Regions from separate parts of the Shewanella sp. 1311 genome, predicted to be linked through region 3. Evidence: predicted binding sites of a transcription regulator. Region 3 holds the regulator's gene; each other region holds the start of a gene.
The links. Region 3 encodes MetJ, which represses methionine synthesis genes. Its sites were predicted from a motif close to TAGACGTCTAGACGTCTA; they were not measured.
Positions count from the first base shown of each region.

Region 1: a site for MetJ is predicted at 6,274-6,291, ahead of metH (methionine synthase). Genes of this name have one in related genera too.
Region 2: a site for MetJ is predicted at 7,229-7,246, ahead of metE (5-methyltetrahydropteroyltriglutamate--homocysteine S-methyltransferase). Genes of this name have one in related genera too.

Region 1 is NZ_CM181686.1:3,676,941-3,688,053, reverse strand. It holds gene AC5YB3_RS16405 (cobyric acid synthase) at 1-35, opposite strand, end outside; gene cobU (bifunctional adenosylcobinamide kinase/adenosylcobinamide-phosphate guanylyltransferase) at 110-730, opposite strand; gene AC5YB3_RS16395 (adenosylcobinamide-GDP ribazoletransferase) at 727-1,515, opposite strand; gene cobT (nicotinate-nucleotide--dimethylbenzimidazole phosphoribosyltransferase) at 1,622-2,704, opposite strand; gene AC5YB3_RS16385 (FecCD family ABC transporter permease) at 2,870-4,027, opposite strand; gene AC5YB3_RS16380 (ABC transporter ATP-binding protein) at 3,996-4,889, opposite strand; cobalamin riboswitch at 4,990-5,155, opposite strand; gene AC5YB3_RS16375 (histidine phosphatase family protein) at 5,359-6,063, opposite strand; gene metH (methionine synthase) at 6,419-10,153, shown strand; gene AC5YB3_RS16365 (hypothetical protein) at 11,075-11,113, opposite strand, start outside.
Region 2 is NZ_CM181686.1:1,784,535-1,795,647, reverse strand. It holds partial or broken gene AC5YB3_RS08140 (RCC1 domain-containing protein) at 1-131, shown strand, start outside; gene AC5YB3_RS08135 (hypothetical protein) at 347-1,015, shown strand; cobalamin riboswitch at 1,152-1,385, shown strand; gene AC5YB3_RS08130 (TonB-dependent receptor) at 1,495-3,456, shown strand; gene AC5YB3_RS08125 (hypothetical protein) at 3,519-4,733, opposite strand; gene AC5YB3_RS08120 (HDOD domain-containing protein) at 5,422-6,150, shown strand; gene AC5YB3_RS08115 (LysR family transcriptional regulator) at 6,251-7,156, opposite strand; gene metE (5-methyltetrahydropteroyltriglutamate--homocysteine S-methyltransferase) at 7,357-9,627, shown strand; gene queG (tRNA epoxyqueuosine(34) reductase QueG) at 9,844-11,046, opposite strand.
Region 3 is NZ_CM181686.1:3,269,277-3,280,389, reverse strand. It holds gene AC5YB3_RS14765 (c-type cytochrome) at 1-378, opposite strand, end outside; gene AC5YB3_RS14760 (c-type cytochrome) at 389-1,015, opposite strand; gene AC5YB3_RS14755 (DUF2955 domain-containing protein) at 1,243-2,271, opposite strand; gene AC5YB3_RS14750 (HlyD family secretion protein) at 2,485-3,543, opposite strand; gene AC5YB3_RS14745 (MarR family transcriptional regulator) at 3,552-4,025, opposite strand; gene metF (methylenetetrahydrofolate reductase) at 4,310-5,197, opposite strand; gene AC5YB3_RS14735 (bifunctional aspartate kinase/homoserine dehydrogenase II) at 5,415-7,808, opposite strand; gene metB (cystathionine gamma-synthase) at 7,820-8,983, opposite strand; gene metJ (met regulon transcriptional regulator MetJ) at 9,196-9,510, shown strand; gene AC5YB3_RS14720 (sulfite exporter TauE/SafE family protein) at 9,592-10,335, shown strand; gene nrfD (NrfD/PsrC family molybdoenzyme membrane anchor subunit) at 10,442-11,113, opposite strand, start outside.

The DNA.
Region 1 (11,113 bases), 410 kb from region 3:
GCACAGCCTGTGTTGTCTGTGTTTGGAGAGGGCATAGGGCTAAAAAACTTATTCTAGTTTGCAGGGATAAAGATAAAGCTCAGTCTCAACATCACTTAACTTATTTAGATTACAGTGGTTTGAGTGCCAAGGGTAAACCCGCGACCACTAAGGTGACATTGTCAGCTAAGGCGGCAACGGCTTGGTTTAACCAGCCCGCTTCATCAACAAATTGTCGGCTCAACTCACCTAAGGGCACGATACCAGAGCCTACTTCGTTACTGATCAACACCACCACACCTTCAAGCTCGGCAAGGGAATCCACAAAAGCGCTTTTCTCTGCCTGCCAACTCGCCAAAGCTTCATCGTTAGAGGTTGAACTGGCAGAGGTTATAAAGTCAGTCGCATGCCACTCAGTCGATGCTGGTTCATCATCAATCTTGGCGCTGGATGCGAGTAATTGATTGGTTAACCAAAGGGTTAAACAGTCCACTAAAATCACTCGCCCAGGTTTTGCTAAGCGTTTTAACAGTGCCGTAAGGGCGAGGGATTCTTCAAACAATTGCCATTCGATACCATCGTCCGTTCGTCCCGCTTGATGCTTGGCGATACGGGTCGCCATTTCATCATCCAGCGCCTGCGCCGTGGCCACATAGCAGGCATCGAAGCCAAGCGCTGTGTACTGGCGCACTAAGGCTTCACCGTAGCGGCTCTTACCGCTACGGGCGCCGCCTAGGACGAGGTGGATCACAGTATGTTACCTACAACGAGCAATACAAAATAACACACGATTTCAGCTATTTGCTGCGCCGCGCCTAAGGTATCACCCGTGTAACCGCCAATCTGGCGTCTAAAGATCACTATGATCAAACGGCGCAGTCCTATCATCACCAATAGCAATGACAATGCCGCTAACCCCTTGAGGAATAACAGTACTAATACGCCGCTGGCGATCAGGATAAGCAGCTCATTAATGCCTTGATGTTGCGATAGCGGCTTAGACTTACTGGTCTCGTCATCACGGACATATTTTTCACTAAAGATGATGCTTGCTGATACCACGCGGCTCACTGTGTGGGCGACGATAAGTGCCGAGCCCGCCACCACAGGATCGTACAGTGCCAACTCAACTAACAACTGCCATTTCAGCAGCAGGGCCAAGATCAACGCCAGTGCACCATAACTGCCAAGGCGCGAGTCTTTCATGATCCGCAGCTTGTCTTCCGCCGTCCAACCACCGCCAAAACCGTCGAAGGTATCGGCTAGGCCATCCTCGTGAAATCCGCCCGTGAGCAAGACGCCGACCAACATAGCTAACAGCACAGAGACACCGGCGGGGAGCCAGTTCTGCGTCAGCCAAAACACTATGGCACTTAACAGGCCGACCAAAAGACCGACGAGACCGAAATAACGGCTGGCCTTATTCAACTTATCGCTATCGACTTCGACCCACTTAGGCATAGGAATGCGGGTAAAATAGCCCATGGCAACTAAAAACAAATCTATCTCTTTGTGCCAGCTTTCGCGTTCTGACATAAAGTATCCTTAGTGAATTAACACTTGCTACAAGGTTTAAGATTAAAACGGTTGGCTAAAAAGTTATTATTTTAAATAAGTAAAATAAGCGACTTAGCAGCGCACATCATACAACAGCCTCAATCCCCGCATCACTAAAACTCGCCATTTGATTGTAAAAATTTACTGAGGCTTGAATAAGCGGCAACGCCAAAGCTGCGCCAGTACCTTCGCCTAATCTTAGCCCGAGGGATAATAAAGGTTTCGCCTGCAAAAACTCTAACATCCGCTGATGGCCTTGCTCGTCTGACTGGTGGGCAAAAATCAAATAATCACGCACATTAGGGGCGATTTGCACCGCGACTAATGCTGCCGCTGTCGCGATAAAACCGTCCACGACCACCAGCATTTTACGCTCGGCGGCAGCTAACATAGCCCCCGTCATCTGCACAATTTCAAAGCCACCTAGACAAGCTAACACTGATTTGGGCCCAGTTAAGGCGCTTTGATGCAGCAATAACGCAAGCTCAATCAGCATCAATTTACGTTCTAAGGTTTCGCTATTAATGCCCGTGCCTCGGCCGACACAATCAATCACATCCAGCTGCATGATCGCCGCCATAATGGCCGCCGCCGCTGAGGTATTGCCTATGCCCATTTCGCCAAAGGCGACTAAGTTACAACCTGCTTGATGGTGACGTTCAATCAAATCGCGCGCCATCGCAAAGCCTTTATCGACGGTTTCCAGCGCCATTGCGGGCTCTAAATGAATTGCCCCTGTGCCCGCGCCAAGACGTTGATCGATAATGCCTTCAACCCCTTCGACTGGCGTTAAAATGCCGCAATCGATCACTTCGAGCCTAAAGCCCACCTGCCGACAAAAAACGTTAATCGCCGCACCACCATGGGCAAAGTTTTGCACCATTTGGCGCGTCACTTCGCTTGGGGCAATCGACACGACTTCTGCGGCAATACCATGATCACCCGCAAACACTAACATGGTTGGATGAACAATTTTCAGCACAGTATTTTGTGGCTGATCCGTTTGTTGCAAATCAGTCGCTTGCACGCGGGCAATCTGTAAGGCTAAGGATTCGAGCTGACCTAAGGCGCCGGGCGGCTTAGTCTTAAGATCTATTTTCTGCTGGATCAATGGATCCTGCGCTTTGCTCACAGTGCTGATTTGAAAAGACACGGCTGACTGAGACATCCACACTCCACTTATTATCTTAAATAACCACAACGCATCCCGCGTCTATGACTAACATGTCCAATTTTGCATTTCCAATCGCGGGGCAGATATCAACAGAAATGCTGATTATCCCGCCAGTCTGCGCTTGCTAGATGACTCTAGGATTACGTTCTGACTAGGTGCTTACGCCATGACTCTACGTTTACGCAAAATCAGCAAAAAGAACATGCTACCTATGGCCGCCGTGATAATGCCCACGGGCAACTCTTGATTCCCCAATAAACAGCGCGCTAATACATCAATCCACACCATAAATAAGCCGCCTACCAGCGCCGTTAATAAAATCGGCTGACGACCGGGAAACAGCATGCGTACTGTGTGGGGAATCATTAACCCGACAAAACCGATACCGCCACAGGTAGCCACCAAAATAGCGGTAATCAAGGAGCAGAGCAGCAACATATTGAGCCGCAGCTTAGGCACATTCACCCCTAAGGTATGCGCCGTTTCATCCCCCGCCTGCAACGCCATGATCTGCCGTTTCATGCCTAAAATAATGAACAAACTCGCGCCAATCACCAGTGTTGGCAGCACTAATAAGGACCAACTGGCCTTGGCGAAACTGCCTAAACTCCAAAACAGCACAGAAGCCGTCGCCTGCGGACTGGCGAAATACAACAACAAACTTGTTAACGCGCCAAACATAAAGGAGGTCGCCACGCCTGAGAGCAACATGCGTTCCACTTGGCTATTGAGCCCAAGGCCAGACAAGGCCAGCACTATCAGTACCGACAAACTGGCGCCAATAAAAGCGCCGAAGGGCAAGCTAAACCAAAGCAAACCCGACAAGGCGCCCGAACCACTAAAAATCCCCGAGTTCGCCGCCATACCCGCATTCTCAAAAAATCCAGAGCCAGTGAATAACGTCAACATCACCACAGCGCCAAAGGACGCGCCTGAGCTAATGCCAAACAAATAAGGGTCAGCCAGCGGATTGCGGGTAACGGTTTGCAGCACACTGCCCGCCAAGGACAAACCCGCCCCTGCCACAAAGGCCAGTAAAATACGCGGCAGTCTGAGCTCCATCACGATGCGCTCCGTCATGCCATTGGCTTGAGTGAGGTTGGCCATTTTATTGATAAACACTTGGATAACATCCATAAAACTGATGTTCGCCGCGCCAAAACTCGTGGCGGCAATGGGGGTTATCAAAGTGATTATGCCTAATGCGACCAGCATCAGTTGTTGTCTCGTCAAAGGTGTCACGATACGCCCCAAATGTAAGATGAAATGCTGTTTACTCCCTGAATCATCCGCCCTCGCCTCGCTCAGCCAAAGCATCAGCCATGCTGTGCGTCGAATCATGGTAGCCATAAAAGTAGCTGATTAAGGGCTTTTTATGTTGTGGATGGGTCGACACCTGAGCGCACACGCCGAACACATCGCCAATTCGCGCCTCGGTTAATACCTCAGTTGGCGTGCCCATAGCGCTGACTTCACCGTTATGGATCAACAACAAACTGTCGCACAGGGCGCTGGCTAAATTGAGATCGTGAATAGAGGCAATCACGCTGATGCCAAGGCTACGCACCAATTCGAGGATTTGGATTTGATAACGCACATCGAGGTGGTTGGTTGGCTCGTCGAGGATCAGCAGTTGCGGCTGCTGCACTATGGCACGGGCGATTAAGGCACGCTGCTTTTCACCGCCAGATAAGTGCTCGTACTGTTGATGCATCTTATGACTCAGGCCGACTTTCTCTAAGGCTTTGGCAATGCGCTCGCCATCACAGCTCGAATTGGTATCGAACATGCCCTTATGCGGTGTTAAGCCCATGCTGACCAATTGCTCTGTGGTTAAATCGAAATAGTGCGGCGTGTCTTGCTGCACTACGGCAACGCGGCAGGCAAACGCTTTGGGCGATAAACGCTCAATATCTTGATCAAACAGGGTAATTTTGCCCTGAGTCGGGCGAACAAAGCGATACAAACAGCGTAGCAAGCTAGACTTACCCGCACCGTTAGGCCCAATCAAACCCAACATCTGCCCCGTTGGCAGCGCAAAGTTAATATTGGAAAGAATGGTTTTGCCATCGATACACCAGCTTAACTGGCTGACATCGAGCGCGACCGTCTGGCTCGCTGATGGGCGAGTGTCGCTGTCATTCAAAGCATGGCTCGTTTGGATGGCAGAGAGTTTCACCAAAGTGGTGCTCCTAGCGAGTCCAAACCTGAATTAATAAAGGTTGTGCACATTGTCATCGGCTCCCTCGAGTCACCCGCTCGAGAACTAAGGCTGCACGCAGCGATAACAGAAATAGGCAGGTCTCCTGACTCGTCACTTTTTGTATTAAAAACAATATAAAAAGTTACTCACAGTTGCGGGCACAGTTCGGGCTGACTGACAAGCAGCTCCCCGATTCCCTATTATGTTGAGATTGATTTCAAGCCTTTGCAGTGTACGCTGGCAATCGTTGCCACAGAACACACTCGCACCACTCAAAACTCCCAACACCTATTTCTGTGACGTCATCCGATACGCTATCGCAAGCCTTGCAAGGCCGCGTGCGTCGGGGACGTCAGGAAAAAGCATTATCCTATATTTACCTTAATAGGCAATCGACAATCACGCTGGTAAGACAAGAAAAATCTTCACCTTAGGGCAACGCGGATCACTCGCAGCGCCCGCTCGGCCAATCTAAACGCCAGTAACAAACGCCGTGTTCATCTTGCAGCACATTAATGCTCACCACGGCCGCCACGGGTAAATCGAGTTGACTGTAAAATCCCACCGCCCGTTCAACCCCAAGGGCGCGCGCCATTAAGTGACGGATCACTCCGCCGTGGGTCACGACCCATACTTTGGCAGCCACGCCCGCTCCCGCAGCCAGCTCGGCGTTATCTGAGTCGACGGTCAATCGTTCAAACTCGGCGGCAAGTATCTGGTCAATTGCGCCATTCACCCGCGACTCGAAACTGGCCATAGTCTCCCCATTAGGCGGCGGTGTTTGCCAAGGGTTTTGCCAATAGGCCGCTAAACGTTCGCCCTCTTGCTGATACAGCTCATCGAGTCGACAACCGTCCCAATCGCCAAAGTCGATTTCCTGTAAACCCGACAAAAACTGCGCCTGCAATGGCCTTGACTCAGATACCAGCGCCGCCGTCGAATGCAGCTCGGCGGCAAAGGCTTGGGCAAATTCGGCGCAGCGGCGTGAAGTCGAACTATAAATCGCGCTGCAGGTACTTGCCTGCGCCTCAACAGCAGCCGACATTTGCTGCCAGCCCTTTTCGCTTAAAGGCACATCCACACGGCCGCGTAAAATGGCGCCGCCTTCACACTCGCCGTGGCGTAACAATAACAATCGAACTTGTTTCATCGTATTCCTATGTCTATCACTCATGGCACATTTTGTTGAAAGCCCACATTAGACCCGTCGTCCTATATACTCAATTACGCCCTAGCCCAACAACTAGCTCTACAACTAGTCCTAAAAAAAGAGCCGTTAAACTGGGTGAAAAGTGGTGATAGGACTCAATTGTCGTCAGTCAATTTTGACCTTGCCCTGACAATCATAAGTCGCGTATTATGGACGTCTATACGTTTAAATGTCCAAAAACATTTTATAAAAACAAGTATCCAAAAACAAATGTCGATAGACCAGAATAAAATGCACTTTGCATAACAAGGGTCGATGCTTGGACTTAACTTAGCTGTATTTAAGGTAATTATTTATGACGATACCCTCTACCAAAGCCGGCCAGATATTGGCAGACATTCGTAAACAGCTTGCTGAGCGCATTCTAATCTTAGACGGTGCCATGGGCACTATGATCCAAGGCTACAAGCTGGAAGAAGAGGACTATCGCGGCGAACGCTTTAAAGATTGGCACACAGATGTCAAAGGTAACAACGACCTCTTGGTCTTGTCGCAACCCCACATCATCAAACAAATTCACACCGACTACTTAAACGCCGGTGCCGACATCATTGAAACCAACACCTTTAATGCTACGACTATCGCCATGGCCGACTACGACATGCAGTCGCTGTCCGCCGAAATTAACTTAGTCGGCGCGCGCCTCGCCCGTGAAGCCTGTGATGAAGTGTTTGCTGCAACAGGCATTCCGCGCTACGTCGCCGGTGTGTTAGGCCCCACTAACCGTACGTGTTCGATTAGCCCTGATGTGAACGACCCAGGCTATCGTAACGTCAGCTTCGATGAGTTAGTCAGCGCTTACCGAGAATCCACTAAGGCGCTGATTGAAGGCGGCGCAGATATCATTATGGTCGAGACCATATTCGATACCTTAAATGCCAAAGCCGCACTGTTTGCGATTGAATCGGTATTTGATGACTTATTTGGTCAGCATTCTAAAGACAGATTGCCAATCATGATTTCGGGTACCATTACCGATGCCTCAGGTCGTACCCTTACGGGTCAAACCACCGAAGCTTTTTATAATTCCCTGCGCCATATCAAGCCCTTATCTATCGGCCTTAACTGTGCACTTGGGCCAAAAGAGCTGCGCCCGTACGTCGAAGAATTATCCCGTATCGCCGAATGTTATGTGTCGGCGCATCCAAATGCAGGCCTGCCGAACGAGTTTGGCGGTTACGATGAAACCCCAGAGGACATGGCGAACGTGATTGAAGATTGGGCGCGCGAAGGCATGCTCAATATTATCGGTGGTTGCTGTGGTAGTACGCCTGAACATATCCGCGTTATTCGCGAAGCGGTCGACAGACATAACCCGCGCGTGTTGCCCGATATTCCCGTAGCCTGCCGCCTTGCCGGTTTGGAACCACTGACTATCGACGCCCAATCCCTGTTCGTTAACGTGGGTGAGCGCACCAACGTCACAGGCTCGGCTAAGTTTTTAAAGTTGATCAAAGAAGGCAAGTTTGAGCAAGCGCTCGATGTCGCCCGCGAGCAGGTCGAAAGCGGCGCGCAAATCATCGACATCAACATGGACGAAGGCATGCTCGATGGCGCCGAGATCATGCACAAGTTTTTGAACTTGATTGCCTCTGAGCCTGACATCAGCCGCGTACCTATTATGATCGACTCCTCTAAGTGGGAAGTGATCGAAGCTGGCCTCAAATGTATTCAAGGCAAGGGCATAGTTAACTCTATTTCCCTCAAAGAAGGCGAAGCCAAGTTTATTGAGCAAGCCACCTTAGTGAAACGCTACGGCGCGGCCGCCATTATCATGGCATTCGACGAGCAAGGTCAGGCCGACACTAAGGCGCGTAAAATCGAAATTTGTACCCGCGCCTATCGGGTATTGGTCGATAAGGTCGGCTTTCCGCCCGAAGACATCATTTTCGACCCGAACATTTTCGCCATCGCCACAGGGATTGATGAACACGACAACTATGCCGTCGATTTTATTGATGCCATTAAAGCGATTAAAGCCACCCTGCCCCACGCGATGATTTCGGGCGGTGTGTCGAACGTGTCGTTCTCGTTCCGCGGTAACAACCCAGTGCGCGAGGCAATTCACGCGGTGTTCCTGTACCACGCCATCAAAGTCGGCATGGACATGGGCATAGTCAACGCGGGTCAGTTAGCCATTTACGACGATATCGATCCTGAACTTAAAGTACGGGTCGAAAACGTAGTGCTTAACTTGCCCTGCCCAGTTGAAGGCTCAAGCAATACCGAGCAGCTACTTGAAATCGCAGAGAAATTCCGCGGTGATGGCGCACAGGTGGGTAAGAAAGAAGATTTAGAATGGCGCAGCTGGCCAGTGAGCCAACGCTTATCCCATGCGCTCGTGAAAGGTATTACCGAATTTATCGATGAAGATACCGAAGCCGCCCGCCAAGAAGCGAAACGTCCGCTGGATGTGATTGAAGGCGCCTTGATGGACGGCATGAACGTGGTCGGCGACTTGTTCGGCTCAGGCAAGATGTTCCTGCCACAGGTGGTGAAATCGGCGCGGGTGATGAAAAAAGCCGTGGCTTACTTAAACCCCTATATCGAGCTGGAAAAGGTTGAAGGCCAATCTAACGGCAAGATCTTGATGGTGACGGTAAAAGGCGACGTGCACGATATCGGCAAAAATATCGTCGGCGTGGTGCTCGCCTGTAACGGTTTTGAGGTATTCGATTTAGGTGTGATGGTGTCGGTGGAGCGAATTCTCGACGCCGTGAAAGAACACAATATCGATATCATCGGCATGTCGGGCCTCATCACGCCGAGTCTGGACGAGATGGTGCATAACGTGAAAACCTTCCACCGCGAAGGCTTAACCATTCCGGCGATTATCGGCGGCGCCACTTGCTCAAAAATCCACACAGCGGTGAAGATTGCGCCCCATTATCCCCATGGCGCCATTTATATCGCCGATGCGTCCCGCGCCGTGCCTATGGTGAGTAAACTCATCAACAACGAAACACGCCAAGCGACCATAGACGAAACCTATGCCGAATACGACGACATGCGTACTAAGCGTTTATCCCAAGCCAAGCGCAAAGAGATAGTGTCACTCGAAGCGGCCCGTGAAAACCGCTGCCAACACGATTGGGCCAATTACACCCCGTTCACGCCAAACGTGCTCGGTCGCCAAGTGTTTGATAATTATCCGTTAGAAGATTTAGTCGAGCGTATCGACTGGACACCGTTTTTCCGCTCGTGGGAACTGCATGGCCATTACCCTGAAATCCTCACCGATAAAGTGGTCGGCGTCGAGGCGCAAAAGCTGTTCGCCGATGGTCAGGCCATGCTCAAACAAATCATCGAAGAAAAGTGGCTCACGGCGAAAGCGGTTATCGGCTTATTCCCTGCCAATACAGTCAATTACGACGATATCGAGCTCTACACAGATGAGTCGCGCACCACAGTCGAAATGACCACACATCACCTGCGGATGCAGCTTGAGCGTGTCGGTAACGACAACTTCTGTCTATCTGACTTTGTTGCGCCAAAAGACTCAGGCGTCGCCGATTACATGGGCGGCTTTGCGGTGACCACAGGCCACGGCATCGACGAACATGTGGCACGTTTTGAAGCCAACCACGACGACTACAACGCCATCATGCTCAAATGCTTAGCCGACCGTTTGGCCGAAGCCTTTGCCGAGCGGATGCACGAACGCGTGCGTAAAGAGTTTTGGGGTTATGCGGCCGACGAGCAGTTAAGCAACGAAGCCTTAATCCGCGAGAAATACAAAGGCATACGCCCCGCACCGGGCTACCCAGCTTGCCCAGACCACACCGAAAAAGGCTTGTTATGGGACTTGCTCAAGCCCGATGAAACTATCGACTTGAACATCACCGAAAGCTACGCCATGTTCCCCACAGCAGCAGTATCAGGCTGGTATTTTGCCCACCCGAAATCACGCTACTTTGGTGTGAGTAACATAGGCCGCGATCAAGTGGAAGATTATGCCAAGCGTAAAGGGATGACTGTAGCTGAGACGGAGAAGTGGCTGGCGCCAGTGTTAGATTATGATCCCGAGTAATCATTGGTACTCGTTAATGCCCAAGTTTCACTTGGGAAATTAGACAAAATGTGGAATTAAGGGGCTGAGTCAAGTCATCACCCCTTAATTTTTTGGTTTTAATTTTTAAATTTAAAATCAAAATCAAAATCAAAGTCGTGGAATTCCATTCCACACCAGGGCAAGAAGGGGATCAACAGCAATCCCCCTCTTGCATCTCCCCTTGCCGCCCCTAACGAAGTTACATGCATTAGTTACCTGTCTCATACTCCAATAAAAATCGCCTAACGGCTCAGATGGCACATCCATGTGCCCCCGAGCCTGCGCCATCATCCATGATGCCGCCACGGCATTTTTATCTGCGTATTTCGACAACTTCGCCGGGGATCGGTGAACTTCTCTGATATTAGAATTCACTTTTCGCATTGAAAGAGTTATGCCAACTCCACACGCCTTATTGTCCTCAACTTACCAATTTATATAGTAGACTCAAGCTTATTATTGATACTTTTATAAACTAAATATAAGTGTATCAACTCAACCAAAGCGAAATTAACTATTACGACGGTGAAATATTGTAGATCACCCATAGACCATAAGTTAAATAAAAAGAAAACTTCTAGATATCGAAACTTAGACCACCTAAAGTAATTTGACGGATAATCTTTACCTATAAGCATAGGTAACACTTTAAAATTAAAAGTGACTGCAATAGCAATATATACACAAAGCATGCTAAGTAACGAAAATAATAACTTGAAGCTAAAAATATTCATCTGCATAAAAATCGATTCAGACTTAAATTCAACTATCAAATCAACTGCAAGGCCGATAACAAGTGTCAAAGCAAGCACTATGCTCGTACCAAAAAAACTAATTTTTTCATGCAATTTCCTAAAGATAAAAATTGTGAAATCCCATTCAACACAATGATAAAAAGAGTTAACGAGGGGTATTTAAATGTGACTGAAGTTGATTAAT
Region 2 (11,113 bases), 1.5 Mb from region 3:
CCGATTCGTTGGTGATTAAGCCGCTGGATTTTGCCCCTGTTGCCCAATGCGAAACGCCAGAGCAACGGCAGGCGATTCTGAGTCAGGAAAGGCCTAAACCTGAAGTAAAAATGTGGTTGTTTAGCGAATAGCACTAACCTCTTTTACCATCACGGCGCAGATAAACGGAGTATTTCTCTGTTATTTACGCCGTGACAGTGATTATTTCTTTTAAAGTGGCAGTTAATCTAGGCTTTTGACTGTTTTCAATCTGGGTTATTAGCTAGAATGCTGGGTGTTTTCTGTTCAATTTCATGATGTCGTATTAATTAGTATTAGTTATAAGTGCGATACAAGGATGATAAGTATGAAATTAGCATTGTGTTCACCTATTGGATTATTTCAAGGTGCCAGTGTGTTGTTACTCTGTAGTTTAATTGGCTCAGAGCCTGTTCAAGCCACATTAGATATGCCCCGGAGCGAAAGCGGCGCTGCTCATACCCATGTATTGCCCGTATTTGGTCAGCAATTAGGGTTCAATCTGCCAGCGGGCTGGAAGCAGGCTTATCATGAGGAGCAAGCAGGCATGTTTATGGCAGAGTTTGTGCCAGAGCAGGAAGCATTAACCCAGTGGAGTGCGCTATTTTGCGTGCAGGGCTTTAAGGATATGGCCGAGAGTATTAGCCCTGAGCGTTTTTTAGATGCGATGGCCGAGACCTATAAATCGACCTGTGACGGCGAAGTGGTGTACCAGAAGCTCGGTGACAACGAAGTCGATGGGCACGCTGGATTTCATGCGATTCTAGGCTGTACAGCCATGCCCAATATGCACGGTGTGACGGCACTGAATTCCAAAGCCTATGCTTCAACTCCTCAAGGGGAAATTGGCTACTATACGGTTGTTAGTGGCAATAAAGATTTGTATCTGTTGCATAAGTCGATGCGAGGTGCCGTTTTTTCTGCCGATAAACCGCCGCTGCAGGCGGATAATAGCCAAGATTTTATCTCCACTTTAGTCCCATTCTCCTTGAAGTAGGCTGTAGACGCTCGCTTGAGTTTGATGGACTTTCATCCGTATAGACGTCTATAATGCGCGCGCTCAGGCTCTATAATGTGCTGAGCCTTAAGGGAGTATCGCTGTTTTATTGATGGCTGTACCCTATGAATCAAATTTTTAGTCAACCTTCTGAGGTGCTTGCGTGCGAAAGCCGCGAGATAATCGGGAAGCCAGTGGAATTCTGGCACTGCCCCCGCAACGGTAAAAGGTGAGAGAAGACCGCGTTTGATTGGTGAGTTCAAGACTGAACCCGATAGTCAGAATGTCAAAGGTCAGTCTCGCGTTAATCCCATTTTTAAGGGATTAACATAGCCTAAGTCCGGAGACCGGCCCTAAAGGTGTTTTTGAGATTTCGGTGGGCAGATCTCAAAATGCGATAGTCACTGTCAGTATCTTTTACTGAATGAACAGTATCGTGGCGCTAATGCCCCGTTTTCCTTGCAGGAGTTAAAGGTAAAATGGGAACAAATCCAACAAAAATCGCGCTGCTGATCGGTAGCCTTTGCAGTTTTTCCGTTATCGCGCCCGCTATGGCGGCTGACGCTACCAGCACAGCGAAAGTCGACGAGCATCTTGTCGTGATCGGCCGCTCTGACAATACCCCGTTAAATATTGCCGCGAATGTGAATGTGATTGACGCTGCGGCGATTGAAATGAGCGGTGCCACTAGTGTGACTGAAGTTTTACGCGGTCAAAGCGGTATTCAAATTTCGGATAATAACATCGGTACTAGTTTTGCGATGCGTGGCTTTAGCGCCAGCACTGCCGTTAATAACACGCTGATTTTACTTGATGGTCGTCGCCTCAATAATATCGATATCGCTGCTCCTAGTCTTAATGCCATACCGCTTAACCAAGTCGAGCGCATCGAAATTTTATCGGGTAGTGCGGGTGTGCTCTATGGCGATCAAGCGGTAGGCGGCGTGATCAATATTGTCACTAAATCTCCTGAAAATACTGGTGGTAGCGTGCAGTTATCCGGCGGCAGCTTTGATACCTATGAAGGTCGTGGTGATGTGTCTGGCGCGATCAACAAGGATTGGCGTTACTTTTTCACTGGTAGCTATAACCAAGGTGACAACTACCGCAAGCATAATGCCAATGAAACAGGGTCGATTTTAGGTCGCATTCAATATAAAACGGCCACAGATTCGTTCTTTATTGAAACCAGCTATTACGACGATGACCGTGAAAATCCTGGCTCATTGACAGAAGAACAGTTCAATAAAGACCCACGCCAATCTTTCAAGAGCAGCGAATATGTCCATGAGATGACCACTGCGGCGCGCACGGGTTATCAGCATCAGCTTAATCAAAATTGGGCTTTAGCAGCGGATTTAGATTATAGCGATACCTTAGTGTCTTCTTTTAATTGGGGGGCGAACAGCCATAACACGCGCTCACTGTTGATGTTTAGCCCTAAAGCGTTAGCGAACTACAGTACCCGTCAAGGTGAGCTAAATCTAGTCACAGGCTTAGACATCAGCCGTGGTAAGGCTGATTTTGACACTATGGCGCGGAGTAATGTACAACAAATGCAAAGCGCCTATCTACAAGCCACTGTGCCATTAAGCCATACCCTAAGTTATGTTGTGGGTGGGCGATATGCGCGGGTGACCGACGAGTTAGTCGATGGTAATGTCTATCCTAATGGCATGGATTTAGATGAAGATGCGACAGCATTCGAGTTTGGTCTGAACTACCGTCCTAGTACAGAGCACAGATTCTATCTACGTGGCGATGAAAACTTCCGTTTTGCGAAAGTGGATGAGCAAGCTTATACCTCTAAAAATGTGTTTGGCTTAAAGCCGCAGACGGGCCGCTCCTACGAAGCGGGTTGGGATTGGACTCTTGCGAGCCAAACTTTACGAGTAAGCCTATACCGTCTCGATTTGGAAGATGAAATTGTCTTCGACCCAAGTGCGGAAAAACCTGAACTTGGCAGTTTCCAAGGTGCGAACGTTAATGCCGACGCTTCTCGTCGTTATGGCGCGAGTGCCGATTGGGATTGGCAGGTGACTCAAGCAATGCAACTCGGGTTAGAGTATAACTATATTGATGCTGAATTTACTGACGGTATCAATGATGGCAAGGAGCTGTCTTGGGTGGCAAAACACACAGGACGCGGTTATGTCAGCATGGATTTTGCTGAGCATTTCCAAGTATTTGCCGAAGCAATTTATACTGGTAACCGCTTTATCGAAGGCGATAACGCTAACGAAGGTGATAAGCTGGCCAGTTACGTGCTCGGCAATTTAGCCTTGAACTACAATCGTGATGCCTGGCTTGCCAGCCTGCGTATCGATAACCTATTTGATAAAGACTATGTTAGCGCAGGCTATTATGGTGGTGGAATATATAATGGTTATTACTCAGGCCGTGGTCGCGATATTCGTTTAACCCTTGGTTATCGTTTTTAATATCTGACTAAATGAGCTAATTTAGCAGCCTTTAACTGAATATAAAGGCTGCTTGTTTGCAATTATTTACTCTTAAATTGTTTATCTTGTTCTTCTTTATTTAGCGGTTTAATACCAAGATAATATTCATAGCTATTTTTATCGCTGTTATCGACAGTCGTCTCATTTTTTATATTAATTTCTTTCGATGTACTGTCTTCTTTATTTGCATACATAGTTAATTTAGGCTTAGTCTGATTAGGCTTAGTCTCATCAGCAGTTGACTTATTCGCTATGCTCTTAATTTCTTCATTATCAGTAGCGGATTTATCTTCTACCTTGCCAAATTTATAGTTAAAAATTGCATTGGTTTCTACTGTTTCAATGGTTGATTTTTTCATGGTTTTGTATGATGCAACAATGCCATGCTTACCTAAGGTAACTTCGGGGTAAATTTTCTTACCTGTACCAACCTTAGCACCATCGACATACCAGTCTGCATCAACGTTACTCGTAAGGGTAATGACTGTGGACTTCAGGCCCAGTTTTTCATTGAGTAATGATTCTATTTTGTTGTTATATGACGGTTTAAACGTCATATTGACTCTGTAATGCAGTTCACCATTCATATTCATACTTGCATCAATAACCTTGTATGATAGCAGTACACTTTTATCACTAAGGAATGGATCTGAATTAATCGTGTTTTTAACTGTATACTTTTCGGTATCTTTTAAACAATCATTTATAGATTGAAATTTAGAACAGGTCATGGAGCTTTCTAGGTCAACTAACTTAACACTATCAACACTAGATAACTCAGCAACAATACGATTAACAATTTCTTTTTTTAATGCAAAAAGCTGTGCGCTTCTTTGGGTGCGTTGACTATTAACAACTTCGTATTGTTTTAATATATCTTGATAGTTTTCTTTATTTTTAACTTCGTCATCGACTGATTTCTTTTCAAGTGAATCAATGTTTTTTACTAAGGTTTCGATTCCTTTGAAGTAATTGCTCGGGTCACTTTCTGTTAAAATAGCATTGGGTAATGCCAATATTGCCTTGTTATAATTCTCTTTCTCGTTTTTGATGTTTGTTAATAGTGATTCATAATCATATTCACTTTTCTTATGATTAGATAAACGATCATTTATAGATATTAACAAGTTATCAATATCAAACTTTTGTTCGATTTGGTTTACTGTTTGGTTTTCAGTTGCTGTTATCAACTCTAAGGCGTACGAGTTACTTGCACACAAGCACAACAAAGCAATGGTAAATTTACTGTATCTCACGTTTCTCTCCGATATTTTATCTGAAACAGTCAAAACTGCTTACTATTTCCGTGCTTTGAGCAAAAAACTCTACGTTTTGACCATGATACTTAAGTTGATTTTTCTTTTCAAATGGATTGTTTGTTTGCTAATTTCAAACGAAGACATTTCCACTTTGATATCAGTTTGAGGCTGAATTGTACCCCCTTTGATTGTGTCACCTTATATTGGCAAGATTCACGAGGTCTTGATACTAAATGATGGCCATGACAGAAGAAGTGCAGCTAAAACTGTGACATCTGGCTGATGAGTAGTAATGAGCCAAAAAGTCTACTATATAGCGGGAATGCTATGCTTCAATACTTATGTTGAACTGGCAATGTAATGGAAGGCATATTGCAATGAAATGCGAATAGGAATTGTTGAGTGTGGCTCACCCGCGTTGAAGAAATAGAGATAAATCATTAGACGGGATTGTTCGCGACTACTAAAGAATGGAAATGTTAAAATTGTTTTAAAACATGTGATTATAACTCCATATCCTGCACTTTATTTGCTTCGCCATTTGACGTTACATATAAGGTAGTCATTTTTTTATTATTTTCGTTAGGCTATTGTGCGACTTAGTACTGAAATTCTTTAAATTTTGGGTATGATGTGAAGAGTAACCGAATCATCTTATTGCTAATAAACAGGTGCAAAGTGTCTTATGACAGATCTTGAGCAACAGGTTTTTACTCAAGTTAGAGCTATCATAGCGAATGAAGAGCAAGTGATTGGCCGCCGAGGGATTTTAATTCCACTCAAAAAAGCGATCCTCGCTGAAGGCGACATTCGTAACGTGATCGACATTATCTCGAGCGATCCCGCATTAGCGGCGCACATGTTAATGCGCAGTAATTCCGCACAGGCATCTGGGGTGATTAACCCTAAGACGCGCTCTTTGAAAGAAGCTTTGGTCCGCTTAGGTCAAGTTAATATTTATCGCTACGCCTTTACGTTCTATTTAAAAGAACGCCTCGATGAACTACCACAGCCCTATAAAAAGTTGGTCCAAGGTTATTGGAAGCTGACTGAAGATATTGCAACTGATGCGGTGGATAGTTTAGCGGAGATGGAAGGTGTGGAGGTTGATGCTGACGAAGTACAAACCTTAGCTCTGTTCAGTGTGTTCGGGCAAATTATCGCACTTACGGCCTTTGCCTATTTAAATGCTAATGCCGAACAGTCATTTCCTTTAAGTGTGATTAAGTCATTGATTGATAATCAACAACAGACCTTAACCATCGAAGCGTTCGAGGCGTTAGATCTCGATCAGGATCTGCGTCAAGAATTTATGATCGCCCATAATTTGCGTCAGACCCGTAATCCTAATTCATCAGGGTTGATACTGCGCCGTGTCTTGTCTATGCGTGGATTGTTGATGAATCCGCTGTAATTTTGAGATTCGCTAAACAGCTGCTTGATCCTATGAAATAATCATACAATTCAATAAGAAAGCCTGCATCAGCAGGCTTTTTTGTTAGGTTTCACCTGTGTTAATTTGTCTTCTGCTGGCGGGATAAACCTTCACTCGCCACCAGTTGTAACCAATTTTGGATCAATGTTGAGTTACCACTATGGCGGCGATAGGCGCCAAATAGAGGCCGTTTTAAGCCTTCTTGTCCTAGCTTTACCGTAGTAAGGCTTAAGCCGTGACCTTCATTTATCGACCAGTTCGGCAGGGCAGCGATACCATCTTTGCAGGCGATACGTTGCAATAACATCATGGTCAAATCACAGGTTTTTTGCTCACCCGCTTCTATGCCCGCAGGTTCTAAAAAGTGGCGATAAATGTCTAAACGCGTCAGCGGTACGGGATAGCTAATTATCGGTAAACGCGCTAATTGCTTAGGGCTGACATAGGCTTCTTTTGCTAGAGGATGATCTTTAGCAACCACTAACTTCACTTCAAAATCAAACAAATGCTGATAAGCGAGTGAATGCCCAGGTACAGGATCTGAGGTCAGCACTATATCCAGTTCACCCATTTCCAAGGCATTGAGCGAGTCGAACAAGTGACGGCTCGACAGATCTAACTCCGCTTGGGGATAGTCTTGTCTAAATTGCTCCATCACAGGCATTAACCAGCGAAAACAGCTGTGGCACTCAATGCCGACACGCAACTGATTGGTTTCGGTTTCAAGGCCATTCTTAAGATCTGTCTCGGTTTCTAACACCTTAGGCAAAATCTCTTCCGCGAGATGAAGCAGGCGTGCACCTTCTTGGGTGAATGACAGCGGCTTACTCTTACGCACAAAAATAGGCGAGTTAATCCTTTGCTCCAACTCCTTAATTTGGTGGGAGAGTGCGGATTGAGTGACAAAACGTTTTTTGGCTGCGCCCGCCAAACTGCCACTTTCCTTCAGGGCCATTAAGGTTCGCAGATGTCTTAGTTCGATCATGTTCACTCCAGGTGAAATTCGCTCATGTTGTGCTTGAAATCAATTCGGTTGCTGGAATAGAGACTAACACAATAAACTTCTAGACGTCCAGACGCCCATTGTTGTTTATCAAGGCGGAAATGTTGAAAAGTGCCAAGAGAACACAATCTGGTGGGTGCAAGTGCCGAATTTGGCTTATCTCAAATAAAGGAAGATAGGGTATGCAATTAAATAGTCTTGGGTTTCCCCGCATCGGGCGTCGTCGTGAATTGAAATTTGCCTTAGAAAAATACTGGCGTGGTGAGATCACTCAAGCTGAACTGCGTGAAGTGGCGAGCGAACTGCGCCGTACCCATTGGCAGTGGCAAACCGCAGCGGGCATTGAGCAAGTGCCCGTGGGGGATTTTGCCTTTTACGATCAAGTACTGACCCTAAGTGCGACCTTAAATGCCATTCCTGATCGCCACCGCGGCGAAGGCGCTATCGATCTCGATACTCTATTCCGTGTTGCCCGCGGCAGAGCGCCAACGGGCCAAGATGCGCCAGCTTCTGAAATGACCAAGTATTTTAATACTAACTATCATTATCTGGTGCCTGAGCTGACGCAAAACCAAGAGTTTTCGATTGCTTACGAGCAGTTTTTTGATGAAGTCAGCGAAGCGCAAGCGCTAGGCTATAAAGCCAAACCTGTTCTACTCGGCCCAGTCAGTTACTTATACCTTGCTAAAACCGTCGGCCAAGAGTTCGATAAGTTAAGTTTATTACCGAATTTATTAACGGCTTATGCTGACATTCTGGCGCGTTTCGCCGCCCAAGGTGTGGAATGGGTACAGTTAGATGAGCCTGTGCTGGCATTAGAATTAGACCTGCATTGGCAAGCGGCGATGACTCAGACTTATCAAGCATTAAGCACTGCTAACGTTAAGGTTCTCTTAGCGAGTTATTATGGCGGTATTACGCATCATCAAGCCCTCGTATCTGCCTTGCCTGTTGCTGGTTTGCACTTAGATTTAGTTACAGCGCCAGAACAACTGGCTGTGTTTGCAAATGCGTTGCGCAGTGAGCAAATTTTGTCGGCGGGTGTGGTCAATGGCCGTAATGTGTGGGCGGCAGAAATCGATTTGATTGCCGAGCGTATTGGCGCTGTGGCGCGTGATTTAGGCGATCGTTTGTGGATTGGCACATCATGTTCATTGCTGCACAGCCCAGTCGATTTAGATGTTGAAGCCAAACTATTACCTGTGCTGCGCAAGCAGTTGGCCTTTGCTAAGCAGAAACTGTTGGAATTGAGCAAAATTCGCCAATTATTGTTGGCGCCTAGCTCGGATGAAGCACAGAAAATCAGTGCTTTTTGTATCGCTCGTCGCCAAGCCAAAGCGCAGGCTGCAGATAAACAAGTGATTGATCGCGTTGCCGCATTAACTGCTGCGGATTATGAGCGGGCAAATGATTTCAGTGTGCGCCAAAGCGTGCAGCAGCAAAAATACCATTTACCTCTGTTACCCACCACGACCATAGGTTCGTTCCCACAAACACCGGCAATCCGCGGACTACGCAGCCGCTGGCGCAAGGGTGAGCTTAACGATGCTCAGTATAATGAGCAGTTACAGCAAGTGACCCGCGATACTATCGATCGCCAACTCAAACTGGGTATCGACGTACTTGTGCACGGTGAAGCCGAACGTAACGACATGGTGGAGTACTTTGGCGAGCAGTTAGCCGGCGTTGGTTTTAGTAAAAATGGCTGGGTACAAAGCTATGGCTCACGTTGTGTTAAGCCACCCTTGATTTACGGCGATGTGAGTCGTCCAAAAGCCATGACGGTCGATTGGGCTGAGTTTGCCCAGAGTCTCACCGACAAGCCCGTAAAAGGCATGTTGACGGGGCCAGTGACGATTTTGCATTGGTCATTTGCCCGTGAAGATATCAGCCGCGAAGCTATTGCGACACAACTGGCGCTGGCTATTCGTGATGAAGTGGTCGATTTACAAAATGCGGGGATTGGCATTATTCAAATCGATGAACCTGCCTTCCGTGAAGGTCTGCCATTGAAGCAAAGTGAGTGGCAAACCTATTTAGATTGGGCGGTGAATGCCTTTAAACTCAGCGCTGCTGGCGTGACTGATGAGACTCAAATCCACACTCACATGTGTTACAGCGAGTTTAACGACACGATTGGCGCGATTGCTGCCATGGATGCCGATGTGATCACTATCGAGACTTCGCGTTCACGGATGGAGTTACTCAACGCCTTTGAAGATTTTGAATATCCAAATGAAATTGGCCCCGGTGTATATGACATCCACTCACCAAACACCCCAAGTGTGGAGGCCATGGTGCACTTAATCGAGAAAGCCGCGCAGAAAGTACCTGTGCGTCAACTGTGGGTCAACCCAGATTGTGGCCTAAAAACCCGTACTTGGGATGAAGTCGAACCTGCATTGAAAAACATGGTCGATGCTACCCGCGAACTGCGTCGCCGCCTTGGCTAATATTTATGCTTGAGTGAGAGTTTTAAACTGAGCTTAATGAGTAAAAAGACAACGGATGCCTATGCATCCGTTGTCTTTTATCACTTGCGAATAAGGCAAACTCGAAGGTCGATTGGTAATGTTTAATATCAAGGTTCAATTGGCGTGCTGAGCAAATAACGACTCTAGCTTTATGATGATGAATCAGTGGCATCGGTATTGATTGGCGAGGACATCTTAAGCATCTCGAGGTAAACCCTTTTCAACAATACGCACCATGCGTTCGGTTTTGCGGCGCGCTTTTTGTTGCTCAGTTGCAGCGGTGTCGGCAAGGCGCGATTGCTGAGCATTGAGCGCCCATTCGATATGTTCACGCACTATCTCATCGATATCTTCGTTGTCATTGCGAGCGTTAAGCGCGGCAATAATGCTTGGGCTTGCGGGGGCGTTACCCAGCGCGACTGCGATATTACGTAGCCAGCGTTTATGGCCAATTCGGCGAATGGCGCTGCCTTCGGTTTGCTTTAGAAATTCGGCCTCGCTCCAAGCAAAAAGACTGAGAAGGTCAGGCTGCTTTAACTGCGGGCGAATATGGAAGTCGGTTTCGGCAGTGAGCGGCGCTTGGCGATTGATGGGGCACACGAGCTGACAATCATCGCAGCCATAGATGCGATTGCCCATGAGTGGCCTAAATTCTTCAGGAATGGCGCCTTGCAGCTCGATGGTGAGATAGGAAATACAGCGTCTGCCATCAACCACATAGGGTTCTACGATTGCACCTGTTGGGCAGGAGGTGATGCAGGCGACGCAACTGTTGCAGCCTTCTTGAATGGGAATATCCACAGGCAGAGGCAAATTGATCAGCAGCTCACCTAAAAAGAACCAACTACCCGCCTCATGGTTGAGTATGAGTGAGTGCTTACCTGTCCAGCCGATACCGGCTTTTTCGGCTAATGGGCGCTCGAGCACGGGCGCTGAGTCGACGAAGGGACGGAAATCGGCGGCATCGAAACCGAGAGCAACTAACTCTGCACTGATTTGATCCCCCAGTTTTTTAAGCCGAGCGCGGATCAACTTGTGATAGTCGCGGCCCCCTGCATAACGGGAGATATAACCTAAGTTGGGATCCGTGAGATTAGTGGCAAAGCCTGCTTCGGGTGGTAAATAGTCCATCCGTACGGATATCACTCGCACTGTGCCCGGATGCAATTCTTGCGGTCGAGCGCGCATCATCCCGTGGGTGGCCATATACGCCATTTCGCCATGAAATCCTTTGTCTAGCCATGCTTGGAGTTTGGCTTCCTCGGCCGTTAAATTTGTATCGCAAATGCCAACTTGTGCAAATCCGAGTGCTTTTCCCCACGTTTTTATTTGCAACGCGAGCCGCGACAGTGTGCTGGCATAGGATTGGTTGGGGATTTGATTGGCTAAAGTCGACATGGATTCATTGCAGTGAGGCTCTTGGCTAGGTGGCAATATGATAGCAAGTTTTCACTTGTTACGGACG
Region 3 (11,113 bases):
TTCAAAGCTACTGACCTTATTATCTTTTTTGCGATAGGCCGGATAAGCAAAATACGCGCCCCATAGAGGTGAAGCATTGGCTTTACGGCCCGCATCCATATGGCAGTTGGTGCAATTAAGCTCGTTGCCCACATACTTATCACGCAGTTGTTGGGTATTCACAAATAGCTGATAACCCAAACGCACTTTGTCACCAAAGGCGCCTTCAGGAATGGCACTCAAAGGTCTAGGAGTAAGATAGGTTTGATCCGGTATCTTAGGGAAAGAAGGCAGCGGGGCTTGTTTATCCGGGCGCTCTTGCAGCGGATCCGATTCGGCTTGCGCCTGCACGGTTAACGACCCCATCGCGGCCAGTAATAACATTGCGGAATATTTCATGGCCAGCTCCTTATTTCAAATTAGCAAAGTAGTTTGCTAAGGCATCAACCTCAGCGGCGGTAAGCTTGTTAGCTACGTTCGCCATCATGCCATCGACATCACCTTTGCGCGTTCCCGACTGCCATGCCAGTAATTGAGTTTTAATATAACTCGCTTGCTGACCGGCTAAACGGGGAAATAAGCCGCCACCTAACCCCGAAGGACCATGGCAGGTCACGCAGGCTGGTAAACCACGTGACCAATCACCTTGGTAGGCTAAGCGGGCGGTATCGTCATTGAAAACCACCTGTTCACCGCGGATAACGGGCTTGACCTCATTGGCAGGCTTTGCAGAAAAGTAGTTTGCCACTTGCTCAATCCCATCACCTTGTAGCGTCATTGCCATCGGCATCATGGTCGCATTTTGGCGCATACCCGCTTGGAAATGTTGTAACTGGGTCGAGATATATTGTTTAGATAATCCCGCTAATCGAGGGCCGAGCGGTTCAACGCCCTGACCTTCTACCCCATGACAAGACACACATAACTGTGCCGGTTGGGGGATAATTTCCATCAATTGTTTGCCAGAAGGCGCAACGGAGGCGGCCGCATAGCCGCTGCATAGCGTTAAGCCTATGACGAATGTTTTAATCTTCATGTTCTATCCTTGAAGAGAGTTAAGCTCTAAAGCATAGGTGGTAATTGTTATTTATGTTGCTGCTCACACACTGAGCCCATTTTTGAGTCAGCCGCCCATTTTTAAAACAGTCAATAAATGAGCCTTAGCGTTCATTAAAGCTCATTTATTGTTCAATCCAAATGGGATAAATTTACCTTACTCTTTGAAAGGGTATGCTGCAAGTCTTCAAGCCCGAGTAGCCAGAATCAATAACCAAATCGCGTCGATTCAAAACGATTCAATAACTTATGTATCAAATAACACAGGAGTAGCGTGCCGACGATGGCGGTGAGAATGCTGCTCACTCGATATAAGGCGCTGAAGATTAAATCGTTGCCTGGGGTCAGATACTGGCCAAACAGAATACCTAAGGTCGTCATGGCGCCAAAACCCACGCCTGAGCCACTTGCCTCTCGCACATGGGCTTGGCTAAAGATCATCAGTCCAATCCACAGCAAAGGGACGATTAATATCAATAGTCCTGACCAGTCATAGAGTACTAACTGCACAACGACCCCAAACGACACGCCCAGCAAAGTGCCTATGGCGCGCTTACGGGCATAGTCGAGTGCGCCATTCCAATGCATAGGAAACAGGAGCAACAAGGTGGTCGCCTGAGCTGACATCGAATCCCGCAGATCAAATATTTGGAATACCAGAAACGATGCGGTCGCTATGGTCGCGCCGAGTAACGCTTCGTGGCGCATTCGATGTGGCGCCTTAGGTCCAGGCTTGTAAGCCGCCCTGGGTTCCACATCGGGCCAGAGTGCCGTCATAGCATAGGCAATAACGACCGACAATGCCGTCGCCCAAAAGTTACTGAAAACTAAGTCGTTTAAATCAACGCCGGGATAGCTAGCAAAGTGCAGCATGATGCTGAGGCTGAGCACTCCGTTGGCGCCAAAGAGGAATAAACTGCCGCGGGACATGGCCGCAAAACGGTATAGAAATAACAGAAAGACGATGGGCGTCATCAGGCCGGGATGGCTGCCGAAGAAACCACCGAGCAGTCCAACCTCTAACCCCGCCATGGCAGATGAGGCCAATAACTGACGCATAGCGTGGCCATTCATCACAGGCACGAGTCCGAGTAACAGCATGGGTGTCACAGTGAAGAAGACTCCATTGCTCCAACCAAACATTTTACACAGGGTAAAACCTATGGTCGCGCCAGTCGCAATCCGTAAACACTGGCGTAAATCGTTGGCCGTCAATGGGCTATGGCGTAGTAACATGCTCGTCGCCTTGTTCTATCGATACGTAAAATTGGGGATGTTTAGCTGGCTTATGCTGCATTCACACTTATGTTGCTTTGAAGCGCTCACTCAAGCCACTCGCGGCTAACACACACCGACCGCGAGTCACTCGCCCGTCAATAGCAATAAGTGCGAGTAGATAGGCGAGTAAATACGCTAGTAAATAGGCTGATAAATAAGCTAGTAAATAGGCTAATAAATATAGTGCAGCAGGCTAATGACTTTAATCTGCACTTTAGCCAGCAGACTAAACAGGCTATTCTCGGGCAGCAGTTGCACGGTCGCGCGCGCACCGGCTGGCAAGCTGTTCATCGCCATCCCATCTAACTCCAAATGCAGTCTCAATCTTTGGGCATCACGCACCCAACGGTCAGACTCCTGCGGCGCCGCTAAACGGCCATTGGCATCGAATTGCCCCGCACTCACGCCCGCATCGACACTACTCACCGTCGCCCGATATAAACGGCCAGGTTCGCCATCGAACGCAATCAAAGCGGTCGAAGAAGTATTGACACCACGCAGGCTCTTCTCGCGAAAATCGGCAATAATATCCACTTTATCCGATACCACGGCCAACAGAGGTTGCCCCACAGTCGCAAAACTACCGACTTCTAATTGCAAGTTAGTCACTATCCCATCCTGATCGGCACGTATTTGGGTGTAAGACAGATTAAGCTCAGCTTGGGCTAAATGGTTTTGCGCCTGACGCACTTTAAGATTCTCTTCGCCATAACTGCCGCGACTCACTTTGAGTTTTTCTAAACGCGCATTGGCGGCAAGCAAATTTGCTTCAGCAGCTGCGGCATCACTATCGGCCTGATCCCTTTGCTGCTGCGATACACCATGGGTGGTATACAGGGCATCGAGGCGCTTAGCTTCGCTGCGTTTCTGTTGTGAGGTGGTTTTGTTGGCATTGACGTCGGCCTTCGCGGCAAGCAGCGAGGCATCTAACTCGGCATTGTCTTGGCGGGCTTGCTCTAAGGCCAATTTAGCTTGCGATACCGCTAACTCATAGGGCGCGGGATCGACTTGAAACAGCAAATCGCCCTTGGCAACCGCTTGGTTGTTCGTCACGGCTATGGTCTGAATTTTGCCGCTGATCTGCGGCGTAACCTTAGTCACCACACGCGTCGCCATAGCTTGCGGCGTTAATGGCATCATAGTATCGGCAAGCATAAAATAGCCAAAAACCATCACAAAGCCGAACATGGCAAATTTTACTAAACGGGCAAACTGTTGATCCGGTGTCATCTTCTTTCTCACAAAATGGTTGCTGTTGCCTTGGCCAATTTGGCGCTGGCGTTGTCACTAATCAGGCTAGTAATGCGTTCAAATTCGCTGAGCTCGCTGGCACTGATCCCAGCTAATAACTCACGGCGCACCTGAATTATCCGCGCTTCCATTTGCTTTAATACATCCAATCCCACAGGCGTTAGCGTCACAATCCTTGCGCGCTTATCTTTGTCGCAGCAATGACGCTCGACTAAACCTTGCTCTTCTAATTGCCCTAAGGTGCGCATTAACGAAGCCAATTCAATTTCTAAGGCATCGGCCAACACTTTCTGGCTCACGCTGTCGCCTAAACGCAGTAATTTCCACAATGCCGTCCAGCGGGGATGAGTTAATCCCAAAGGTGCCAGCTCGACATCGGCCACGGTACGCCACAATCGATGCAAACGGCCTAAATGCTCCGCCAGTGATAACTCTTTCAATCGCTCTAATTCTTTTTGCATCTTGCTCACCCACTTAGTTAGCGTGCTAAGCATTATACTTAGTTAGCAGGCTAAGTAAACTGACTTACATAACACCATGACCCATTTTCAAGGGGATTTTTAAGCTAAATAAATGAAAAATAATCCGATTAATTTTTTATAAAATCATCAAAAATACGATTAGCAAGAACAGAAGATAAGGCAAAGCCGATACAATTGAAGTGAATACACAGATAGGATTTTAAAAGCAAAAAAGCACTGATTCTCATCAGCGCTTTAATCTTTAGAACATGTTAAATAATAGCTTACTTAGGGCGCACACCTAACGTATGGCAAATCGCATAGGTCAGTTCGGCGCGGTTTAGGGTGTAGAAGTGGAAATCCTTCACGCCTTCGCGGGACAGTACTTTTACCATATCGATTGCCACGTTTGCACCCACCAATTGGCGTGTACCGGCATCGTTTTCTAAACCATCGAATTGCTTGTGTAGCCAGCCCGGTAACGACACATTGGTCATGCCCGCGAAACGTTTTAACTGGGTAAAGTTAGTCACAGGTAAGATACCTGGCACAATTTCAACGTCGATACCGGCGGCAACGCAGCGGTCACGAAAACGCAGGTAAGATTCTACATCGAAGAAAAACTGGGTAATGGCACGGCTAGCGCCCGCATCAATCTTACGCTTAAGGTTGATCAAATCCGCCTGTGCGTTGCTCGCATCGGGATGCACTTCTGGATAGGCTGCAACGGAAATATCAAAGTCGGCCACTGAGCGCAGCAAACGTACTAAATCCACCGCAAAACGAGTGGGCTTAGGGCTGCCCGCAGGTAAATCACCCCGCAGTGCCACTATGTCACGAATGCCCGACTTCCAGTAATGCTTAGCCAGTTCTAATAGCTCTTCATCGCTAGCATCAACTAAGGTTAAGTGCGGCGCGGCAATAAGGTCGGTTTCCTGTTGAATACGCTCAATCACGCCGTGGGTGCGGTCGCGCACACCTGAGTTAGCGCCATAGGTCACAGACACAAACTTAGGATTAAGCGGCTCTAAACGACGAATAGAGTTCCACAGGATTTGTTCCATTTCGGGGGTCGATGGCGGAAAAAACTCAAAAGAAACATTAATATCGCCATTAAGCTCAGACAAACTCTGGTTCAGCGATTGTGAATGTTGTGCGTGATGAAAAGCCATGTGTATTTCCTCAACCGCCCTTGGCGCTACTCTTTGCTAGTATGAATTAGTTCAAATGGACGTTTGGACGTCTACATGTCCATATACTAGAGAAACTGAGATGTAAGTCAAGCCAAAAAATCCCCATAAACCGCATTTAATCTCGGTTAATTCGATAGATTTATTCTAGCCAATAAAAAAGGACTCGAATGAGTCCTTTAAGCTGCTGAATTTCAGTCTACTCTTGCAAGAGATCGCGACAGATCTGCGTCAGATCCGACTGCACCGCTGCCGCTGTCACTTCGCGTCCGGCGCCCGGTCCACGGATGATCAACGGATTGCCTTGATAGAAGGCACTGCGGATCACAAACACGTTATCGCCGGGGGTCAAATTAGCGTAAGGATGATGGGCATCAATCCACTGCAAACCGACTTCAGCTTTAAGCTCTGGGCCGCTGTTATCTAAGGATGCCACGTATCTGAGCACCTTATTTTGCTCCGCCGCCGCACCGTATTGTTGCAGCAGATCGGCATCTAACTCGGCAATGCGGGTGAGAAATTGATCTAAGGGAATATCGGCCAAATCGGCTGGCACTAATGAGCGTAATTCAATATCTTCAAGCTCGATTTCAAGGCCAATTTCACGGGCCAAAATGAGCAGTTTACGCTGCATATCACGACCAGACAGATCGTCGCGGGGATCAGGTTCAGTGATACCTAAGCCTCTGGCTTCAATCACTAATTCAGAGAAAGGCTTGCTGGTATCGTATTTCTCAAACAACCAACACAAGGTGCCAGAGAAAATCCCGCCCACGGCTTCAACGCTATCACCGCTGTTACGCAGATCATTTAACGCATGTTGGATAGGCAAACCCGCGCCACAGCTGGCGTTATAGCGCCAAAATAAACGACGATTACCCAATTGCTGCTTTAACTCACGATAGAAAGGCAGTGGACCCGAGCCTGCGAGTTTATTCGCGCTCACCACATGGATGCCGCGCTCGAATAGCTCTGGATATTGCAGCGTCAAACTGGCGCTGGCACTGATATCTAAGGCCACCAGCTCATCGCAGTTAACCCGTTCTAATTGTTCGAACAAGTGCTCGTACTGCCAAGGCGTAGCCTCGGTATTAAACTCAGTCTGCCACGCGGCAAGATTAATGCCTGTGGATTTAATCAAGGCTTTACTCGAACTGACTAAACCGACTAACTCAACGCTGGCTTCGAGTTCATGATCCAGTGATGGCGACACCGACTTAAATAAATCGACCCAAGCCTCACCTATGTTGCCCACGCCGAGCAGTAAGACGCCAATGCGTTTACGCGGCCCAGCGCAGCGGCGGTGTACCTTTTGGGTTAACAGATTCACCTGCGACTGGGGCACCAGCGTCACTAAACTTAAGTCACCACTAAACAAAGGTTTAGCATCACGACTTAATAAACGAGCAAAACTGCGGCGATAATGTTCTGCATCGGCACTGACTAACGCCACTAGGCCGAGATCTGTGTTGATCTGTTGTTCGCTGATCCCTAATGCTTGTGCCTCGGCATCGAGCAATCTTTGCACTTGTTTTTGATTTTCAGCGGTATAGGCAAGCTCAACCCTTTGATGGGCAGAGGTCCAATGGGCCAATGGCGTTAAACCCGCGGCAATCAATAAATCTAATAAACGAGTTAACTCTCCCGTAAGCTTAAAGCCGAACAGCACAACAGCATTGAGGTTAGTCACCACAGGTGCGCTCGCCGACGAACTATGGGGCGCAATCAAGGTAAAGTCGGTGTGTGATGCATAACTTGAGCGCACCGCTAAACTCACTTCGGTATTAAACAAAGGCTGCAAAGTGCGCGAATGCAATACTGGCGAGCCTAAACGCGCTAAGCGGTCAGCTTCGGCAAGTGACATGCTTTTGAGTAATTTAGCATCGTTGATCTTATTCGGGTCAGCGTTGAACACCCCTTCCACATCGGTCCAAATGGTCACGCGCTCAATATCGGCAAGGCTGGCAATCAAGCTGGCACTAAAATCTGAACCATTACGACCAAGTAATAAAGTATCGCCGCGCTCGTTAGCGCAGATAAATCCTGTGATCACTAGTCGTTCATTGGGATGTGCGGCCAATAGCGCTTGTACTTTAGCGCGGGATTCTTGCACCCGAATTTGCGGCACGGCGGCTTCATCGGCCACTAAAATTGAACAGGCATCCACATGGCTTGCCGCCACACCAGATTCGCGCAGCAGCGCCGCCATCAGGCGCGCCGACCAACGCTCGCCAAAGCTCACCACATGGTTAACTTGGTATTCGTTACGTTCGTCGAGGGACAATAAACTGATGAGTTGCGCCTGATCTGTCGCCAAACGCTCGCGCAGATCGCGGGCTTGTTCGTTCGACAATAACTGCTCTACCAACCCTTGTTGGTAGCTGGTCAGCACTTGTAATTCTTCTTGCCACAGCTGACCCGCATCACGCAGCGCTAATAATTTATACAGGAAATTCGTGCTCTTACCCGCCGCAGAGACCACCACAAGGTCATCGCTATGACCGTGGGTTAACAGGATATGGGCGACTCGACGATAACAATCGGCATCCGCTAAACTGGAGCCACCAAATTTATGTAAGTGACAACGTGCCATCTATTATTCCTCTACTGACAAGCCGCAACGGCGGCTAATCCTGCTTGAATATCTGCAACTAAATCGGCGGCATCTTCAATACCCACCGATAAACGCAATAGGGTGTCTTTAATGCCTGCCTCAAAACGCGCCTGCGGCTCCATGGCTCTGTGGGTCATAGTGGCGGGCACGGCCACTAAACTTTCGACGCCACCTAAACTTTCCGCCACGCTAAATAAGCTAAGTGCACCTAAAAAGGCCACGACTTCGGCCTCGCCGCCCTTGAGCTCAAAACTCAGCATAGCGCCAAAGCCTTTTTGTTGCTTGGCTGCAATGGTGTGACCAGGGTGATCCGCAAGACCAGGGTAATAAACTTTGCTCACCACAGGGCTTTGCGTCAATACCTCAACAATGCGCTGGGCATTGGCTTGATGTTCACGAATTCGCACCGCTAAGGTGCGTAGGCCGCGCAGGGTTAAGTAACTATCAAATGCCGATCCCGTTAAGCCTAGAGTGTTCGACCACCAATGTAAGCTTTCGCCGATTTGTGCATCTTTAGCAACCACAGCGCCGCCAACCACATCGCTGTGACCATTGATGTATTTAGTGGTGGAGTGGATAACGATATCCGCGCCTAATAATAGGGGTTGTTGCAATATCGGCGATAAAAAAGTGTTATCGACCACCACCAGCGCGCCGACCTCATGGCTCGCCTTGGCAATGGCTTCGATATCCACCACACGCAATAGCGGGTTAGACGGGGTTTCGAGCCACACCATCTTAGGATGTTGCCCGATAGCGGCGGCTAACGCTTGGCTGTCGTTTTGATCGACCACAATCAACTTAAACTGGCCTTTCTTCGCCAAGTTAGTAAATAAACGGTAAGAACCGCCGTAACAATCATGGGGCACCACCAACAGGTCATCAGGGCCGAGCAATGTGGTCACTAGGGTGATGGCCGCCATGCCAGTGCATGTCACTATGCCAGTGGCGCCCTTTTCTAATTGGGCTAATGCTTCACCTAAAATGCAGCGCGTTGGGTTGCCTGAACGACTGTAATCGAATTCGCGGGGATTTTTATGACCATCGAAGGCGTAATTAGTCGACAAATAAATCGGTGGCACAACTGCACCATATTGAGTATCGCTTTCGATACCCTGACGCACTGCCAGTGTGGCTAATTGACGCTCTGCCATGGGTGGACTCCTAAATTCGGTAGACTGATAGAGATGTCTGGACGTCTAAATGTACCTAAGCCCAAGGCCATCGTCAATAGGCGTGAAGACGTTTAGACGTCTGAACATAAAGAAATCTGTTTGCAATCACAAAGAAATAGTAGCAATAATTTGACTGTTCTTTGTAAGGGTTTAAAATCTGCCCCGAATTTAGCGTTATAACAGGTGAGTCAATGACTGAATGGAATGGGGAATACATCAGCCCCTATGCTGAACATGGCAAGAAGAATGAACAAGTAAAGAAAATTACTGTGTCTATTCCGCTCAAAGTGCTTAAGGTCCTTACGGACGAACGTACGCGTCGTCAGGTCAATAATTTGCGTCACGCCACCAACAGCGAGCTGTTGTGTGAGGCATTTTTGCACGCCTACACTGGCCAGCCATTGCCTAACGATGAAGATCTGTCAAAAGATAGCCCAGACAGCATTCCCGCCGAAGCCAAGTTGCTGATGGACGAGATGGGGATCGAGTGGGAAGACATGGAATAGCGACTTGTCGCTTTCAAAGTCATATCACAGTGCTCATCAATAGGGATCGTTAACGATCCCTTTTTGTTTATATGGAATCCTATGTTTTCTCTAATAGATCCACAGACACTCGCCTTAGCCTCGCTGGTCGTGTTTCTTGGCGCCTTAACCCAGAGCCTGATTGGGTTTGGCCTAGCGGTTGTCGCCAGTCCTTTGCTGTATATCGTCGATCCGCAGCTCGTACCTGCGCCTGTTATTGCTATGGGTTTCTCCATCGCCCTGCTGACCTTAGTGCGTGAGCGTGGTCATTTAGAATTCAATGGCTTGCAATATGCACTTATAGGTCGCGTGCCCGGCGGTTTTATCGGCGCGAGTCTGTTGCTGTTTGCACCTCAGCCCATACTCGGGTTATCCATCGCCGCCATTGTAGCGGTCGCGGTGATCCTTAGCCTGTATAAATTCAGCCTACCCGTGAATAAGAAAACCCTCTTCGGCGCGGGTGTCGTCTCGGGGATTTTCGGTAATATTGCTGCTATTGGTGGTCCGCCGATGGCGATTCTATTGTCAGGCAAAGACGCTTCGCAGTTTCGCGCCGCCCTGTCGGCCTTCTTCATTTTTAGCTCCACCATAGCTATGGTCATTCTGGCGATCACTGGTTTATTAGAATTGAAGCACCTGTGGCTGTCGTTACTATTGCTGCCTTCAGTACTTTTAGGGTATTTAGTCGCGGGGCGATTGGTAGGCCGTGTCGATAAAGAGAAGACAAAAATGGCGACCTTAGTCCTGTGCAGTATCAGCGCCTTAGTGCTAACGGTGAAGTCGGTTATCGAACTCTTACCCCAATAAGCGTCCTGCTTGTACTGGCAAACCTTCTCAAAATTCAAACAATAAAAAAGCACTGACATTGTCAGTGCTTTTTCTTTATCTATCAATATGTAAAGTCAACTTACACTCAGCTTAAATAGCTTTGCCCTGCATACACAATAAAGTGTCTTAGCGCGAGCACGCCGGTTAAACTCGCGCAGGCCACCATGATCATCGCGCCCTTAGTGTGGCGAGTTGCTGCGGGTAACAACATGAACAGCAATGGAATACCAAAACCAATCCCGACGACGCCAATCCAGAACACGCTTGCCCATAGCCCAGAGGTTAACGACGCTAAAGCCGCAGCCGCTGCGCCGCCCTTGAAGTACAAGGCGCAGAACAACATGAACAGGAACAGGATTTCAATCGCCATCACAGGCAATTCTAACCCGTGCATCTTAGCCAAAGTCTTATCATGGCTATCGGTCTTAAACAGCAAGAGTGCCAGTACCGCATTTGCCGCAGCGCCCGCCGATAAACCCGACACTAAAAACAGCGCAGGCAGTACCGCAGTGTTGAGCATAGGGTAAGCATTCATCGCCGAAATTAAGAAGCCAGTGTAAGCCCCTACACCAATGGCAAGGACAAACAACAATACTTCAATCAGCTTTCGAAATGGCATAAGTAACTTAGCGATGGGCGTTAAGAAACCCAAACCCCATTTTGGTAAATCATCCCGCAGCACAATAATGGCGTACGCAAAGGCTAAGGGAGAATACGCCAGTAGCGCCAGCACTCCAATGGCCATCACGGACTGGAA